2 regions of the Pseudocolwellia antarctica genome follow, and region 2 is predicted to be linked to the other one. Evidence: riboswitches for the same ligand, from Rfam matches in the RefSeq annotation. Region 2 holds a riboswitch; the other holds the start of a gene.
The links. Region 2 has a riboswitch for cobalamin ahead of cobU (bifunctional adenosylcobinamide kinase/adenosylcobinamide-phosphate guanylyltransferase). Riboswitches for the same ligand answer to the same signal wherever they lie in the genome.
Positions count from the first base shown of each region.

Region 1: linked by a shared signal. The riboswitch ahead of ACPUVN_RS13125 (ABC transporter ATP-binding protein) and the one ahead of cobU (bifunctional adenosylcobinamide kinase/adenosylcobinamide-phosphate guanylyltransferase) in region 2 are both predicted to bind cobalamin.

Region 1 covers NZ_CP187926.1:3,038,363-3,041,786, reverse strand. Annotated here, with positions in the region: gene ACPUVN_RS13130 (FecCD family ABC transporter permease) at 1-862, opposite strand, end outside; gene ACPUVN_RS13125 (ABC transporter ATP-binding protein) at 859-1,671, opposite strand; cobalamin riboswitch at 1,828-2,024, opposite strand; gene ACPUVN_RS13120 (methyl-accepting chemotaxis protein) at 2,195-3,424, shown strand, end outside.
Region 2 covers NZ_CP187926.1:4,495,172-4,498,595, forward strand. Annotated here, with positions in the region: gene ACPUVN_RS19485 (TonB-dependent receptor plug domain-containing protein) at 1-264, shown strand, start outside; gene tnpA (IS200/IS605 family transposase) at 327-785, shown strand; cobalamin riboswitch at 1,128-1,307, shown strand; gene cobU (bifunctional adenosylcobinamide kinase/adenosylcobinamide-phosphate guanylyltransferase) at 1,541-2,146, shown strand; gene ACPUVN_RS19500 (cobyric acid synthase) at 2,146-3,424, shown strand, end outside.

The DNA.
Region 1 (3,424 bases), 1.5 Mb from region 2:
CGCCAACTAATCCTGCGGCTATAAATAATTTTGAACTAGTAATGCCAACAAAGGGCCTAACCATATGTGGGATCATTAAACCTATAAAGCTAATGCCACCGCAATAAGACACGATAACTGCAGTTATAGCTGCACATAAAACTAGTGTAATAATACGTAACCTTTCAACTTTTATGCCAAGGGTCCGAGCACTGTCATCACTGAGTAATAAAGCATCAAGCTGTCGACCTAATAATATGGCAATAATTGTGGCAATAATAATGACGGGGGAAATCCATAGAAGCGCCGTACTATCTGCTCTGGCTAAGCTTCCCATTAACCAAAAAATCACACGATTTGTTGAAAAAGCTTCTCCACTATAAAGAATAAAAGATGTTAAAGAGCTTAATAAGAAGGATACAGCTACACCAGCCAATAATAAATGCTCGATACGTCGCCAATTATTCTGGTAGAGCACAATGAGAATAATTCCTACAGCTAAAAGTGAACCTAAAAAGGAAGCTATAGGTAAAGTGATCAGTTGCACCGTTGTGGGGAGAAATTGAGTCAGTGTTGCTCCTAAGCCTGCACCCGAAACAATGCCGAAGAGGTAAGGATCTGCCAGCGGGTTTCGAGTTACATTTTGCATAAGCGCGCCAGCAATAGCTAAACCAAAACCTGCAATAAAGCCGAGTAATACTCTTGGAAAACGTATCTCCCACAAGATCGTGTCATAAATACTTTTTTCACAACTTTGGGTAATACATTGCCATACCGCTTTATGACCTAACTCAACAACACCGAATCCCATTGAAGCGATAAGTGAAAAAACAACTAAGCCAGAAATAAGTAATAAAGAGGTTTTAAAGGAGAGTTTTTTCATGAATGTAACCAAGCTGATTCATCATTCGCACTATTATTAATGCCTGAAAATGTAATTCGAGTACTTTGTGTGAAAGGATTTTTATCAATAGCACATTCAAGTTTGAATACTTCGGTAAGCTTTTCGGCAGTAAATACTGCTTCAGGTGTATCGTCGGCCACTAATTCTCCATTATTTAACATAACAATTCGATCACAATACTGGGCAGCCAAATTAAGATCGTGAATAGTGATCAATAAAGTAATATTTAACGTTTTAGCTAACATTAATATTTGATGTTGATAATACATATCGAGATGATTTGTTGGCTCATCCATAATCAGAATATCTGGCGCTTGCACAATCGCTCGGGCAATTAATACTCGTTGTTGCTCGCCACCAGATAAGGTATTAAATAACTGATGTTGTTTACTTATTAAATCTACTTTTACTAAAGCTTGCTCAATACTATGTCGGTCGGCACTGGTATTAATATCAAATAAGCCTTTATGGGGAATTAATCCCATCGATACAATATCGAGAACAGTTAAATTGAATGCAGATTCAGAATGCTGACTAACAACCGCTATTTTTTTAGCAATATCTTTTAAATTTAAAAGGTTAAGTGATTTACCGTTTAAATAAATATTACCTGAATAATTAGAACATTCGCCATAAAGACATTTAAGTAGAGACGTTTTTCCTGCGCCATTAGGACCAACTATCGCAACCGTTTCGCCTACTTTTATATTGAGATCAATATCATTAAGAATGTGTTTTTTATTCACAGACCAAGTCAGGCTATTCGCTTGTAAAACAAAAGAGGACATAAACGTCTAATTTAAAAAACCACAAGATTACAGAAAGCCTAATTTTATAAAGAATTTTGGCTGAAGAAATACATTATTAGAAACATAGAGGGGATGAAATAAAAGAGCATCGACTATAACAGAAGTGATGTTCTAGATTTTCGTGTTACCCGCACGGTTACTAAAACTATTAAGGCAGGTGTTCTGACTTAAGGGCTTGCTAAAAAACGTATCAAGCTCTCATTACAGTTGCGGGAACAGTTATGGAATTAAGCATATTTAAGTATATGTTGCACCATATTCCCCTTTAAGTTTATCGTAAATTAATATTGTTCTTAATTCACAAATAAAACACCTTAAAAGTAGGTAAATATTACCATAAATACTGGCTAATTAAATAAAGGATAAAGCTTTTAACGAAGGTTTTGTAAGTTTTTGATATAAATGGTTATTCCATCAGCGGATAACGCCTATTTGTTGCTTTATTTGAATTTAAAGCTATTCTATTAGATAGCTTAAATTATCTAGGATTGATATTTACATTATGTTTACAAATCTTTCATTTAAAAGAAAAATATGTTTTTTATTATTACTTCCGTTAATCAGTTTTTTATGGATGAGTGTTGTTTCTGTTAATAATTATTTTACGCTTAAAAATGAGATGGAAAAACTGACACAACTTACTGAACTGTCGGTAGTTTATAGTAGCCTAGTACATGAATTACAAAAAGAACGAGGATTAACTGCGGGCTTTATTGGTTCTAATGGCAAGTCATTTAAAACTCAGTTGGCAGCACAAAGAAAGCTGACCAATAGTGAACAAGATAAGCAGCAAAGCTTTTGGCAAAAAAACGATGAAACTACAAAAGTTATCGTTGAACTACATAACAGTATAAATAAGCAATTAAACCAGTTAAGTACTATTAGAAGAAGTATTGATGCTAAAACAGTGTCATTAAACGCAGCACTTTCATATTACACAAGCCTTAATGCAAAGCTATTAAGCGTGTCTAAAGTTATTAGTTTGTTGAGTACCGAAGCTAACATAACCAAAGAAATGATCGCCTATTATAACTTCTTACAAGGTAAAGAAAGAGCTGGAATCGAGCGAGCGGTTTTAAGTAATGTGTTTTCTATCGATAGCATATCTTCTCCATTATTGGTTCGTACCATTAATCTTATCTCAGAACAAAATACTTACTTCCAAAACTTTAAAGATTTATCAACAACTGAAAATACTCAGTTTTATTCGCAAGCAATGCAAAAGCCCGCAGCTATTGAAGTTGAACGACTTAGGCAAGTTGTTATTAAAAAGTCGGCAGAGGGTGAGTTTGGTATTGATGAAAGTTATTGGTTTGAGCAAGCAACAGGCAGAATCAAACAACTAAAAGAAGTTGAAAATACATTAGGTACATCTTTAATAGCGTTAACACATGAAATTAGAAGTGATGCGAATCAGTCGTTAATTTTATCTATTGTGAGTGTTCTCATTATAAGCTTGTTGGTTATTTTGATTAGTTTAGCTGTTATCAATGATTTGAATAATCGCATTAAAGATTTACTTAGCGTGTTAGGCAAAGTAAGAGAAGAAAACGATTTAACCGTTAGAGCTCAATATAACGATAAAAGTGAATTAGGCACTATTTCTAATGTGTTGAATTTAACTCTAGAAAAGTTTTCAAATACCTTATCTGAGATTTCTGGCTCAAGTATTTCTTTAGCATCAGAGGCTGAAGAAACTGCACAAACATGTGAATACAGCTTTAAAAATATT
Region 2 (3,424 bases):
TTTTTATCGCCGACAGGTGAGTTTAAACCAACAAGTACAGTTGAATCAGCTGTGTTAATTGATGTGAACCTTGATTATCAAATTAATGAAACCTTTACGATTTCTGCAGGTATTAATAACCTTTTTGATAAAACGCCTGATGAATTAGGTCAAGACGAAGCGCTTGATTTTATAACCAATGGTGCATTTAAATATCCAGTTAGAGCTTTACCATACGGTTTTGACGGTATGAGTTATTACGCACGTTTAAACTTCAGATTTTAATCTCTTTGGGGTTTAATTCCCCGCAGCTTGCTGCGATTTGGGATAAGCGCTAAAGTATTAGGATGAGTATATTTCTCCATAAAAGTCATAATGTTTCAGTTCTAATGTATCATCTTGTTTGTCCAGCTAAATATCGCAAAGCGATATTTACTGATGAAGTTGATCAGGTACTGAAAGGTGTTTGTGAAGAAATATCTAAAAGGTATGAAATTGCGTTCATAGAAATAGGAACAGATAAAAATCATGTTCATTTTTTGATTCAATCAGTCCCGATGTATAGCCCTAAAAAAATAGCGCAAATAGTTAAAAGTATTACGGCAAGAGAGATTTTTAAGAAATGCCCATTTGTTAAAAAGGAATTATGGGGAGGGGAGTTTTGGTCAGATGGATACTTTATTACCAGCGTAGGTAAGCATGGAAATGAGTCAATAATAAAAGATTATGTGAAGAATCAAGGAGATGATTCTTATAAAAAACTTAAGCGAGAATCAATAACAGATGATCAATTCCAACTATGGTGATAGAGGGTTAATTAATACCCCGCTTTCACGTAGTGAAAGACGAGCCTAAGCGAGACAGCTTGCTGCGGGGTTTTTTACTTCACTTAAATGTTTTAACTTTCAGTTAATCATTGTAGAAAATAACAATAAAGCGCTCAGCATCGGTTAGATGTTTGAGCGTTTTTTATGCGTTGTTATTTATTCGATTAATTTAAGAGAGATCCTCTTAAGACAACATCCCTTCGCTTATGCTCAATCTTAATGGCTTAGTACAAAATAAACCTTGCTATTTTTTGCTAGCAGTTGATAATCTCGCCCCAAATAAGTCATATATTTTCATATTTATTTCGTTCAGCTTAAACGTTAAAAAATCATATTAACGATAAGATGAAAATGAGGAATAAAACTGGGAATGTGGTGAAAATCCACAACTGTACCCGCAACTGTAAACAGAGCGACATACTTACAAACCACTGAGTTTAACTTGGGAAGGTGTATGTTGAGATGCTGTAAGTCAGGATATCAGGTGAAAATGTATGAAATTAATAGCAAGTGATTCATATTGGATTCAAATCCGATGGATTAATTTTGCTATTAGGTCGAGCGGGTCTACTCGAACATGTTAATTCATCTGTTTTTCTAATCGATGAAATGTTCTATTGCCTCTCTGTCCTTACACTAACTAAATAATGCTAGTGCTAAGTCATACTTAAGCTAACTAATACCTAACTAATACCTAACTAACAGCACAGCTAACTAATATAAGCGGACTCATTATGGGACAAGTACATTTAATTTTAGGCGGAGCACGATCGGGCAAAAGCTCGCTTGCAGAACAGTGTGCTAAAAAATCAAACCTACCTGTTACCTATATTGCTACAGCTCAAGCTCTTGATAAAGAAATGCAAACGCGTATTGCACTGCATCAACAAGATCGTCCGCAGCAATGGCAAACGCTAGAGTCGCCACTTTTATTAGCTGAAACCATAGATTCACTTGTTGATCAGGCTATAAATACTTCTTCTGATAACACACAAAATATTGGGCATTGCATTCTTATTGATTGCCTCACGTTATGGCTGACTAACTGTTTGTGCCAACATGATTTAGCTTATTTCGAGCAAGAAAAACAGCAACTTTTAACGTCTCTTATCAATAGCCAAAAACACCCAAATATCCATATTATTTTAGTCAGTAACGAAGTAGGGCACGGCATAGTGCCTATGGGCAATTTATCGCGTGAGTTTGTTGATCAATCAGGCTGGTTACATCAAGCTGTAGCTGAAGTGGCTGATAAAGTTGATTTTGTTATGGCAGGCTTACCCCTTTCATTAAAATCTGTTACTTCTGTGCAAACAGAACCTTCACGAGGTGAAATTTAATGAAAACCATCATGATACAAGGCACAACGTCTGATGCTGGTAAAAGTACGCTAGTAGCGGGTTTGTGCAGAGCTTTGGTTAATCAAGGTCATAAAGTTGCGCCATTTAAGCCGCAAAATATGGCGCTTAATAGCGCAGTAACTAAAGACGGTGGCGAAATTGGTCGAGCACAAGCTCTGCAAGCCATCGCGGCAAAAGTAGAAGCACGCATCGATTTTAATCCTATTTTATTAAAGCCTAATAGTGATACTGGCGCACAAGTTATTGTGCATGGTAAAGCGATTTCAAATATGGAAGCAGATAAATATCACGACTATAAAAAAGTTGCGATGCAAGCAGTGCTTGAGTCTCATCAACGCCTTGCCAATGAATTTGAGATCCTTGTGGTTGAAGGCGCAGGCAGTCCAGCTGAAATTAACTTACGCGCCCATGACTTAGCGAATATGGGGTATGCCGAAGCGGTAGATTGCCCTGTACTCATTGTCGCTGATATTGATAAAGGCGGTGTTTTTGCGCATTTAGTAGGAACCTTAGCGTTGTTATCTGAGTCGGAACAAGCGCGCGTTAAAGGTTTTATCATCAACCGTTTTAGAGGTGATATTAAACTGCTTGAATCAGGCTTAACTTGGCTAGAAGAACGCACAGGAAAACCTGTTTTAGGTGTTTTACCTTATCTACACGATTTAGCTTTAGACGCAGAAGATGCTGTGGCTTTAGACAATAAAGTGAGTCAAGCCAAGGTGAAGATCCTCGTTCCTCTATTGCCACATATGAGTAACCACACTGACTTTGACCCTTTACGCTTACAACCTAATATTGATCTGCAATACATCAAAATAGGTCAGTCACTTCAAGGTGCAGACTTAATTATTATTCCGGGTAGTAAAAACGTAACCTCCGATCTTAAATTTTTAAAAGAGCAGGGCTGGCAACAAGAGATAAACCAACATCTTCGTTATGGCGGCAAAGTAATGGGTATTTGTGGTGGTTATCAAATGCTAGGTAAGAAGATATTCGATCCACTGCATATTGAATCAAAGGTTGATGAAATAGAGGGGTTAGGTTTACTCGACTTTACAACTGAATTGACGCAAGAAAAGACTTTGACGCAAGTTACTGGGATAATGCACTTAGATGGGCAAGCATGTGAATTAAAAGGTTATGAAATTCATTGTGGTGTTTCTACAGGTAAGGCTTTAGAGCAACCTTTATTGCATATTAATCACAATAATCAAATAAAAGCCGATGGTTGCATATCAGATGATAAGCAAATAATTG